2 linked regions of the Actinopolymorpha cephalotaxi genome follow. The protein of the gene in region 2 interacts with the protein of the main gene of each other region in a pairwise test. Links are inferred from orthologs where the notes say so. Each region holds a gene or a part of one and is shown on either strand. Other genes may lie near its edges.

Evidence for each region. Proteins that work in one complex are often made in the same cells at the same time.
Region 1: the proteins of FHR37_RS06635 (region 2) and FHR37_RS03645 interact in binary tests that used the Escherichia coli proteins (3 or more experiments, as listed by UniProt). The link is inferred for Actinopolymorpha cephalotaxi from one-to-one orthologs.

The regions. Positions count from the first base shown.
Region 1 is NZ_JACBZA010000001.1:797,016-802,358, forward strand. The notes cover bases 53-4,456. They hold FHR37_RS03645 (multifunctional oxoglutarate decarboxylase/oxoglutarate dehydrogenase thiamine pyrophosphate-binding subunit/dihydrolipoyllysine-residue succinyltransferase subunit), read right to left. Parts: upstream 4,075-4,456; coding sequence 253-4,074; downstream 53-252. Other genes in these bases: FHR37_RS03640 (DUF6104 family protein), read right to left, coding at 53-200; FHR37_RS03650 (hypothetical protein), read right to left, coding at 4,266-4,456. Outside these bases: more of FHR37_RS03640, read right to left, coding at 24-52; more of FHR37_RS03650, read right to left, coding at 4,457-5,343. UniProt on the Escherichia coli protein: E1 component of the 2-oxoglutarate dehydrogenase (OGDH) complex which catalyzes the decarboxylation of 2-oxoglutarate, the first step in the conversion of 2-oxoglutarate to succinyl-CoA and CO(2).
Region 2 is NZ_JACBZA010000001.1:1,474,388-1,479,436, reverse strand. What follows is about bases 1,125-4,117. They hold FHR37_RS06635 (ABC-F family ATP-binding cassette domain-containing protein), read right to left. Parts: upstream 3,426-4,117; coding sequence 1,824-3,425; downstream 1,125-1,823. Other genes in these bases: FHR37_RS06630 (biotin transporter BioY), read left to right, coding at 3,738-4,117; FHR37_RS06640 (helix-turn-helix domain-containing protein), read right to left, coding at 1,415-1,633; FHR37_RS06645 (ABC transporter ATP-binding protein), read right to left, coding at 1,125-1,186. In the rest of the region: more of FHR37_RS06645, read right to left, coding at 1-1,124; more of FHR37_RS06630, read left to right, coding at 4,118-4,418; FHR37_RS06625 (class I adenylate-forming enzyme family protein), read left to right, coding at 4,430-5,049. UniProt on the Escherichia coli protein: Genetic data indicate it may be involved in ribosome assembly or function.

The DNA.
Region 1 (5,343 bases), 680 kb from region 2 along the record:
CCGCCGGTCGGACAGGCCGGTGCTCACTCGTCCTCGTCGTCCAGCCGGGCCAGCCAGGTGGCCAGCCGCTCGATCGGCGTCTCGAACTCGGGGTTGAGATCGACGAACTCCTGCAGCCGTCCGGCCAGCCAGGCGAGCGACACCTCGTCGTCGCCCCGGCGGTCGGTCAGTTCCTCGATGCCGCGGTCGGTGAAGTACATCGTGGCTACGAACTCCGGTCTGCGTACGCGGGTGCCGCCGGCGTCCGGCGGATCAGGACCTGTCCTGGCCGAACACGTTGTCGAACAGCGACGCCTGCTCGGTCTTGTGCACCGCACCCGAGCCGACGGCCGGTGCCGCCGAGGCGGGCCTGGCGGCGAGCCGGACGGACTGGCCGAGATGAGGGAAGAAGTTGAGCGCCATGTGCGGCCAGGCACCCTGGTTCGACGGCTCGTCCTGCGCCCACACCAGGTCGCTGGCCCCGTCGAACTTCGCCAGCTCCACCCGGAGCGCCTCGGCCGGCAGGGGGCTCAGCTGCTCCACCCGGACGATCGCGGTGCGCGGCTCCGCGCCCTCGCGCCGCTTGCGCTCGGCCAGCAGCTCCCAGGCGATCTTGCCCGAGCACATGACGACGCGTTCGACGTTGCCCGGATCCACGGTGTCGTCGCCGATCACCGGGAGGAACCGACCCTTGGTGAACTCCTCCGGCCGGCTGGTCGCCGCCTTGCTCCGCAGCATCGACTTCGGGGTGAAGACGATCATCGGCCGGTGCACCGCGCCCAGGCTGTGCCAGCGCAGCAGGTGGAAGTAGTTGACCGGGGAGGACGGCTGGGCGACGGTCATCGAGTCGTCGGAGGCGAGCTGCAGGAACCGCTCGATCCGGCCGGAGGAGTGGTCGGGCCCCTGGCCTTCGTATCCGTGCGGCAGCAGCAGCACGACACCGGACAGCTGGCCCCACTTGGCCTCACCGGCGGAGATGAACTCGTCGATGATGGTCTGGGCACCGTTGTGGAAGTCGCCGAACTGCGCCTCCCACAGCACCAGCGCGTCCGGCCGGGCCACGGAGTAGCCGTACTCGAAGCCCATCGCGGCGAACTCGCTGAGGAGGGAGTCGTAGATGTAGAACGGCCCCTGGTCCTCGTCGAGGTGCTGGAGCGGGCTCCACTCCTCGCCGGTGTGCCGGTCGACGATGGTGGCGAACCGCTGGACGAACGTGCCCCGCCGGCTGTCCTGCCCGGCCAGCCGGACCGGCCGGCCCGCCATCAGCAGGGAGCCGAACGCGATGATCTCCGCGGTCGCCCAGTCGATCGGGCCGTCGGTGATGGCCGCCGCCCGGCGCTGCAGCTGCGGCAGCACCTTCGGGTGGACGGTGAACCCCTCCGGCGTCGACACGTGCGCGTCCGCGATCCGCTTCAGCGTCTCCAGCGACACCGAGGTGTCGGCCTCGGCGGCCGGCTTCCCGGGGTAGTCCGGGGCGGTGAGGTAGTCGTCGGACGGCGCGTTCTTGGCGGCCCGCACCTCGGCGAACACCCGCTCCAGGCGTTCCTGGTAGTCGCGGAGGGCCTGCTCGGCCTCCTCGACGGAGATGTCGCCGCGCCCGATCAGAGCCTCGGTGTAGAGCTTGCGGACCGAGCGCTTGCCCTCGATCAGGTCGTACATCTTCGGCTGGGTGAACGACGGGTCGTCGGTCTCGTTGTGGCCCCGGCGGCGGTAGGAGATGACGTCGATCACGACGTCCTTGTGGAACGTCTGGCGGTACTCGAACGCCAGCCGGGCCACCCGGATGCACGCCTCGGGGTCGTCGCCGTTGACGTGGAAGATCGGCGCCTGGATCATCCGCGCGACGTCGGTGCAGTAGGTCGAGGAACGCGACGCCGTGGGCGAGGTGGTGAAGCCGACCTGGTTGTTGACGATCACGTGGATCGTCCCGCCGGTGCGGTAACCGCGCAGCTGGGAGAGGTTGAGCGTCTCCGCCACCACGCCCTGGCCGGCGAACGCCGCGTCACCGTGCACGAGCACCGGAAGGACCGGGAACTCCAGGCCGCGGTTGAGGAGGTCCTGCTTGGCCCGGGCGATGCCCTCCAGTACCGGGTCGACCGCCTCCAGGTGGGAGGGGTTCGCGGCCACCGACACCTTGATCTTGGCGCCGCTGTCCGCGGAGAACTCGCCCTCCGCGCCGAGGTGGTACTTCACGTCGCCGGAGCCCTGGATCGTCCGCGGGTCGATGTTGCCCTCGAACTCGCGGAAGATGTGCGCGGCCCGCTTGCCGGCGATGTTGGCCAGGACGTTGAGCCGGCCGCGGTGGGCCATTCCGATCGTGACCTCGTCCAGGCCCGCCATCGCGGCCTGCTCGCACACCTCGTCCAGCAGCGCGATCGTCGACTCGCCGCCCTCGAGGCTGAACCGCCGCTGGCCGACGTACTTCGTCTGCAGGAAGGTCTCGAACGCCTCGGCCTGGTTGAGCTTGGACAGGATGCGGAGCTGCTCCTGCTGCGGCAGCCGGTCCTGGGGACGCTCCACGCGGTCCTGGATCCAGCGCCGTTCGTCCGGCTCCTGCATGTGCATGTACTCGATGCCGACGGTGCGGGAGTAGGCGTCGCGCAGCAGCCCCAGAATGTGCCGCAGCATCATGAACCGCTTGCCGCCGCCGAAGCTGCCGGTGGCGAACTCGCGGTCGAGGTCCCACAGCGTCAGGCCGTGGGTCACCACGTCGAGGTCCTCGTGCCGGCGGACCTTGTAGTCGAGCGGGTCGGTGTCGGCGATCAGGTGCCCGCGCACGCGGTAGGCGTGGATGAGCTCCAGCACCCGGGCCTGCTTGCCGATCTCGTCGTCGTGCGAGGTCGGGATGTCGGACACCCAGCGCACCGGCTCGTACGGGATCCGCAGCGCGGCGAAGATCTCGTCGTAGAAGTCCTCGTCGCCGAGCAGCAGCTGGTGCACCCGGCGGAGGAACTCACCGGACTGCGCGCCCTGGATCACCCGGTGGTCGTAGGTGGAGGTGAGCGTCATCACCTTGCTCACCGCGAGACGGTTCATCGTCTCCTCGGCGGCACCCTGGTAGGCGGCGGGGTACTCCATCGCGCCGACGCCGATGATCGCGCCCTGCCCGGCCATCAGCCGGGGGACCGAGTGGCTGGTGCCGATCGTGCCCGGGTTGGTGAGGCTGATCGAGGTGCCCCGGAAGTCCTCGACGGTGAGCTTGTTGTTCCGTGCGCGGCGTACGACGTCTTCGTACGCGCTCCAGAACGACGCGAAGTCGAGCGTCTCGGCGCCCTTGATGTTGGGGACCAGCAGCTGCCGGGTGCCGTCGGGCTTCTGGATGTCGATCGCCAGGCCGAGCGCCAGGTGCGGCGGCTTGACCAGGGTGGGCTTGCCGTCGACCTCGGTGAAGCCGTGGTTCATCTCCGGCATCGACCGGACCGCCTTGGCGATCGCGTAGCCGATGAGGTGGGTGAAGCTGACCTTGCCGCCGCGGGAGCGGGCGAGGTGGTTGTTGATGACGATGCGGTTGTCGATGAGCAGCTTCACCGGCACCTGACGCACGCTCGTCGCGGTCGGGACGGCCAGGCTCTCGTCCATGTTCTTGGCCGTACGGGCGGCGGCACCGCGCAGGGTGACGAGCTCCGGCTCGGCCGCCTTGGTCTCCGCCGCCGGGGCGGAGGGCTTGCCGGCGACGGGCTTGGCAGCCGCCGGCTTGGCGGCGGCAGGCTTGGCAGGGGCCGCCTTGGCAGGGGCCTGCTTGGCGGGCGCGGGCTTCTCCGGCGCGGACTTTCCGGCAGGAGCGTTGCCCGGCGCGGACTTGGCGGGGGCCGCCTTCGCGGGAGCCGCCTTCGCGGGAGCCGCCTTCGCGGGTGCGGCCGAGGTGCCGTTCGTCCCGGACGCGCCACCGGACCCCTTGGCCTTGGCCGAGCCACCATCCGTGCCCGCGTCGGCGCCACTGCCGTTGCGGTCGGGCTGGTAGTCGCGGAAGAAGGCCAGCCAGGCCTTGTCCACGGAGTCAGGGTCGTTCAGGTAGCGCTGGTACATCTCGTCGACGAGCCACTCGTTCGTCCCGAACTGGGACAGCGGGTCGTTGTGCGAGGACTGGGACGCCACGGCGTTGATCGCCTCTTCCGCTCACCATGATCGTTTGGACCGATTGTTCGGCTTCCGGGAACCAAGCCTAGTCGCCGACTTCAACTCCGTTGGTCCCGGAGCAGTGGTTTTGGTTACGAGCCGGACCGCGGGCGACGACACCGTGTGGGCAGCCGCCCACACGGTGTCGTCGAAGCCGGTTTCGGCCCTGGTCAGCGGCGGTCCTCGGGAAGTTCCGAGGCCGCCAGGACAGACCGGAACAAGCTGCGGTAACGGCGCATGATCGACAGTAGCTCGTCGGTGCCGAGATCGGCGTCGTCGCGCCAGTCGCGCTCGATCCGCTCCCGGTGCTCGGTGAACGTCGAGGTGACGAACACCATGGCCTCACCGACCAGCAGGCCGGCCTCGTGCGCGGCGTCGCGCGGGTCGTCCAGGAGCTTGGCCTGGGCGTCCAGCCACCGCTGCTGGAGATCGTCGATCCGGCGCCGGTGTTCGGCGTCGTCCCGCTCCGCATGGCCGTTCACCGAGTCGTCCGGGCCGGCGCCGTCGCCTGCGAGCCCCTCGTCCGAACCGATGCCGCTGGGCAGCGCGTCGTCCCGGTCGGTTCCGGCGCGGTCGCCGAACTGCCGGTCCGACTCGTCCGAGCCGTACGAGTGGTTCGGAACGTCCGAAGTGTCCGGAAGAGCCGGGACATCTGGGCCATCGGAGCTGTCCGGGCCGTCCTGGCGGTCACGGCCCGGCTTCGAGTCCGCGACCGCGGAGCTGTGGTCTCCGGCCGGCCGGGCCCAGCTGTCCCGCTCGCGTCCGGTTGTTTCGGGCGAGTCGGCCCGGCCGGTGAACGGGCGCTCGGTCACCTCGTCCACTGCTGCCTCCTGTTCGCGGTCCGCCGGTGCGTGGCCCTGCGGCTCGCCGAGCCCGGTGTCGGGCCGGTCGGTGTCCGGTCGGTCCGGGTCGGGTCGGCTCACGTCGGCCGGCCCGGTCTCGGGACGCTCGGCGTCGGTTCGTTCGGTCTCGCGGTGCTCGGCGTCGTCCGGCCCGGTTTCGGGCCGCTCGGCGTCGTGCCGCCCGAACGCGCCACCGCCGGGAGCCTGCGGCGGCTCACCGCCCCAGGCGGGCTCACCTACCGAGCCTGGCTGGGTGCGCCGGAACCCCGGCCGCTCGGATGCCTCCGCGTCGCCGCCTGCGGGGCGGAACGCACCGGGTGCCTGCGGGGACCGGCCCATCGAGCGAACCCGATCCTGCGGCCCGGTGCGGAAGTCGCTGGGGGGAGTACGGAGTCCGCGCGGGTGG
Region 2 (5,049 bases):
CCTGGGCGGACGCGGTCTGGTCGAGGACGGCGACGGTCTCCAGCGACGCCAGCGAGACGTCGGCGGCGCGGGGGTACTCGAAGCTCACCCGGTCGAACTCGATGCTCGCGGGCACGCCGGCCGGCAGGTCGCGGGCGCCGGGGAGGTTCTTCACCAGCGGCTCCAGGTCGAGCACCTCGAACACCCGCTCGAAGCTCACCAGTGCGGTCATGATGTCGACGTGCACGTTGGACAGCGCGGTCAGCGGGCCGTACAGCCTGGTGAGGTACGCCGTCAGCGCCACCAGTGTTCCGACGCTCAGTGCTCCGGCCACCGCCTGGACACCGCCCCAGCCGTAGACCAGCGCCACCGACAGTGAGGCGACCAGCATCAGCGCGGTGAAGAACACCCGGCTGTACATCGCCTGGGTGACGCCGATGTCGCGGACCCGGGCCGCCCGCTGCCCGAACGCCTCGTCCTCCGCCTCGTGCCGGCCGAACAGCTTCACCAGCAGGGCGCCGGACACGCCGAGCCGCTCGGTCAGCATCGAGTTCATCTGCGCGTTGAGGTCGTAGGACTCCCGGGTGATCGCCTGCAGCTTGCGTCCCAGCCAGCGCGCCGGCAGCAGGAACAGCGGCAGCATGACCAGCGAGACCAGGGTGATCTGCCAGGACAGCACGAACATCGCACTCAGCGTGAACACGGCGGTGAGGAGGTTGCTGACGACGTTCGACAGCGTGGAGGTGAACGCCTGCTGTGCGCCGAGAACGTCGTTGTTGAGCCGGGACACCAGGGCGCCGGTCTGGGTACGGGTGAAGAACGCCAGCGGCATCCGCTGGATGTGCGCGAACACCCGCGAGCGCATGTCGTAGATCAGGCCCTCGCCGATCCGAGAGCCGCAGTAGCGCTCGACCAGGCCGAGGGCGCCGGTCAGCACGGCGATGCCCGCGACCACCAGGGCCAGCCGGACCACCAGGCTCGAGTCCTTGCCGAGCACGCCCTCGTTGATGATCTCCCGGAAGATCAGCGGCGTGACCGCGCCGGCGGCGGCGTCGACCGCCAGCAGCACCGTCAGGCCGACGACGAACCCCTTGTAGGGCCGGGCGAACGCCGCGATCCGCCGGATCGTGCCGGGCGCCAGCCGCCGGCGGGCAGCCGAGCGGTCCCGGGTGAAGGAACGCATCGTGCCCCAGCCACCACCGTGCATGCTCAAGGCGCGGTTTCCCTTCGTCGGCGACCGTCCGCACGGACCGTCCGCACAGTGAACCCCCTGGCCGGTGAAGGTCTTCCCCGGCCAGGGGGTTCTTTCGTCAGGGCATCATGGTCTCGCAGAGACCGGCCCAGCCCCCTGGTGACCCCCGCGGTCCCAAGGCCGTGGCCTGCCTTCCGTACGTGTGCTCCTCGCGTCTGACGGGGGGCGTACGGCGGCGCGGCGTCAGGCCCGCACCTTCTTGGCCCGGGTCGCCCCGCCCCTGCTGCGAAGCCGCACCCCGGACTCGCTCAGCAACCGGTGCACGAACCCGTAGGAACGGCCGGTCTCCTGAGCGATCGTGCGGATGCTCTTTCCTCCGTCGTACCTTCGTCTCAGATCCGCGGCGAGCTTGTCCCGCTGTGGTCCGGTGACCCGAACGCCCTTCTTCAATGTCTCGACCACGCTTGCCTCCGCTGGCGAGTTGGCGGTTGCCCTGGGGCTCACATGGCAGAGCCGCACGGCATTCGATCAACCCACCAATGCCCGATGATCGGTCGGACCATGCGCGTCGGCAACACCTGATCGCCACGATTACCGATTCGCAATCCGGCGGATGTCGTCCGAACCGCCGAAATCGGGCGTCCGGGCCGGCTCAGGCGAGCGACACCAGGTCGGCGTAGTCGGCGTTCCACAGGTCCTCGACGCCGTCGGGGAGCAGCAGGACACGCTCGGGTTCGAGCGCCTCGACCGCGCCCTCGTCGTGGGTGACGAGCACGATCGCACCCTTGTAGGACCTGATCGCGCCCAGGATCTCCTGCCGCGACACCGGGTCGAGGTTGTTCGTCGGCTCGTCCAGCAGCAGGACGTTGGCGCTCGAGCACACCAGCCGGGCCAGTGCCAGCCGGGTCTTCTCCCCGCCGGAGAGCACCCCGGCCGGCTTGTCCACGTCGTCGCCGGAGAACAGGAACGAGCCGAGCACCTTGCGCGCCTCGGTGTCGGTGAGGTGCGGCGCCTCGGCCAGCATGTTCTCCCGGACCGTACGCGTGGTGTCGAGCGTCTCGTGCTCCTGGGCGTAGTAGCCGAGCCGGAGGCCGTGACCCGGCACCACCTCGCCGGTGTCGGGCCGCTCGACCCCGGACAGCACCCGGAGCAGAGTCGTCTTCCCCGCGCCGTTCAGCCCGAGGACGACCACCCGGCTGCCCTTGTCCACGGCCAGGTCGACGTCGCTGAACACCTCCAGCGAGCCGTACGACTTCGACAGCTCCTGCGCTGTCAACGGCGTCTTGCCACAGGGCGCGGGCTCCGGCAGCCTGATCCTGGCCACCCGGTCGGCCTTGCGCTCGGCCTCCAGCCCGGAGACCATCCGCTCGGCCCGGCGGGCCATGTTCTTGGCCGCGGTCGCCTTCGTCGCCTTGGCCCGCATCTTGTCCGCCTGGGCCATCAGCGCGTTCGCCTTGCGCTCGGTGTTGGTGCGCTCGCGCCTGCGCCGCCGCTCGTCGGTCTCGCGCTGGTCGAGGTAGGTGCGCCACCCGACGTTGTAGACGTCCAGCTCCGCGCGGTTGGCGTCCAGGTGAAAGACGCGGTTGACAGTCGCCTCGAGCAGGCCGACGTCGTGGCTGATCACCACCAGGCCGCCCTTGTAGGAGCGGAGGTACTCCCGCAGCCAGGTGACCGAGTCGGCGTCGAGGTGGTTGGTCGGCTCGTCGAGGAGCAGGGTGTCGGAGCCGGAGAACAGGATCCGGGCCAGCTCGATCCGGCGCCGCTGACCGCCGGAGAGGGTGCGCAGCGGCTGGGCCAGGACGCGTTCGGGAAGGCCCAGGCTCGCGGTGACCTGGGCGGCCTCGGACTCGGCGGCGTACCCGCCGCGGGCGAGGAACTCCTCCTCGGCCCGGGCGTACTTCCGCATCGCGCGGTCGGTGCCGTTGCGGGCGCCGACGCCGGCCATCTCCAGCTCGGCGGAGCGGAGCTGGTCGACCACCTGGTCCAGACCGCGTGCAGACAGCACGCGGTCGCGGGCGGTGATGTCGAGATCGCCGGTACGAGGGTCCTGCGGGAGATAGCCGACCGAGCCGGACCTGGTGACGGTGCCGGCGGCCGGCTGGCCCTCGCCGGCGAGGACTCGGGTGAGGGTCGTCTTGCCGGCGCCGTTGCGGCCGACCAGGCCCACCCGGTCGCCGGCGGCGACGCGGAAGGAGAGGTCGGAGAGGAGAAGACGGGCGCCGGCACGAAGTTCGAGACTGCTAACGGTAATCAAGGGGGAACGCTCCGGAGTCGAACGGACACAGGGGACACGTGGGCAACGGAGTGTCCGGTCACGCAATCCGGATGAGCATGTCCGCCAGTGTAGAGGCCGATCTCGGTGAGCCGCGACCCGGTTGTTCCGGGTGAGCCGCGACCCGGCGGTGGCCCGGCGGTGGAGGCCCTGGTTGTGGGGTCACGCCAAGCGGCAGGACCGGACGTTGGCGCGGAGGGCAGGTCGGACCGGCGGGCCGGCCGCATACCCTCGATGCGGCCCCGCTGTCCGGACTGCTTTCTGGGCCGGACCGAACCACGAGGAGTTCCACTGATGACACCCCACCGCCGGCTACCCACCCGCGACCTGGCGCTGATCGCGCTGTTCGCGGCCCTGATCGCGGTGCTCGGGCTGCCGGGATCGATCGCGCTGTTCGGCAGTGCCGTGCCGATCACCGCGCAGTCGCTCGGGCCGATGCTGGCCGGGTCGATCCTGGGTGCGCGCCGCGGGCTGCTGGCGACGCTGACGTTCTGCGCGCTCGTCCTGGCCGGGCTGCCGCTGCTGGCCGGAGGGCGGGGCGGGCTCGGGGTACTGGCCGGTGCGTCGGCGGGCTACTTCGTGGGCTTCCCCCTGGGCGCCTGGGTGACCGGCTGGCTGACCGAACGCCTGCTCCCCCGCTACCGGGCGTACAGCATCCCGGCCGGGCTGGTCGCCAACGTCGTCGGCGGCATCGTCGTGGTGTACGCGATCGGCGTTCCGGTGCAGGCGTGGCGGTCGGGCACGACCGGGCTGGTGGCCACGCTGGTCGCGGCGGCGGTGTTCCTGCCCGGCGATCTGATCAAGGCGGTGCTCGCGACGCTGGTCGCCCGCGGTGTGCACGCGGGCTACCCGACGCTGGGTACGGCCGAGCCCGAGGGCCCCGCCGACGATGACGAGCCGGCCGGGGCCTCGGACGACGCCACCGATCCCGGGGGCGAGAAGCCGACCGGCTCCACCCGCCGCACCCGGCGATAACGTTCGCCTCGATGCCCATCTCCCGCGACGTACGCCGCCGGGCGGCCGCCGAGCCGGACCGGCCGGCGCTGGTCGGTGCGTCCGGGACGGTCAGCTACGGCGAGTTGGCGGCCCGCGCCGAAACCCGGTCCGAGGCGCTCGCCGCGTCCGGTGTCGCCGCCGGGCACGCCGTCGTCTGCGCGGAGTCCGAGCCGGCCGACCTGCTGGCCGCCGTCCTCGCCGCCGACCTGCTGGAGGCGGCCGCCGTGGTCGCCGACGCCGACTGGCCGGATGCCGTACGCGAGTCCGCGGTGGACGCCGCCCGCGCACTGGTGGACCGGCACGGCACCGCCGTGAGCCTGGTGGTGTTCACCTCCGGCAGCACCGGCACGCCCCGGCCGGTGGCGCGTTCCCGCCGGTCGTGGACGTTCAGCTTCCCGACGTTCTCCGCGCTCACCGGCGTCGGCGCGCAGGACACGGTGCTGGTCCCCGGCCGGTTGTCCGGAAGCCTGTTCCTGTACGGCGCCCTGCACGCGCTGACCGTGGGCGCGGCCGTGCACGCGCTGCCTTCCTGGTCGCCCATCGAGGCCGCCCGGGCCTGCGCGTCCTGCACCGCCGTGCACCTGGTGCCGAGCATGCTCGCCGAACTGCT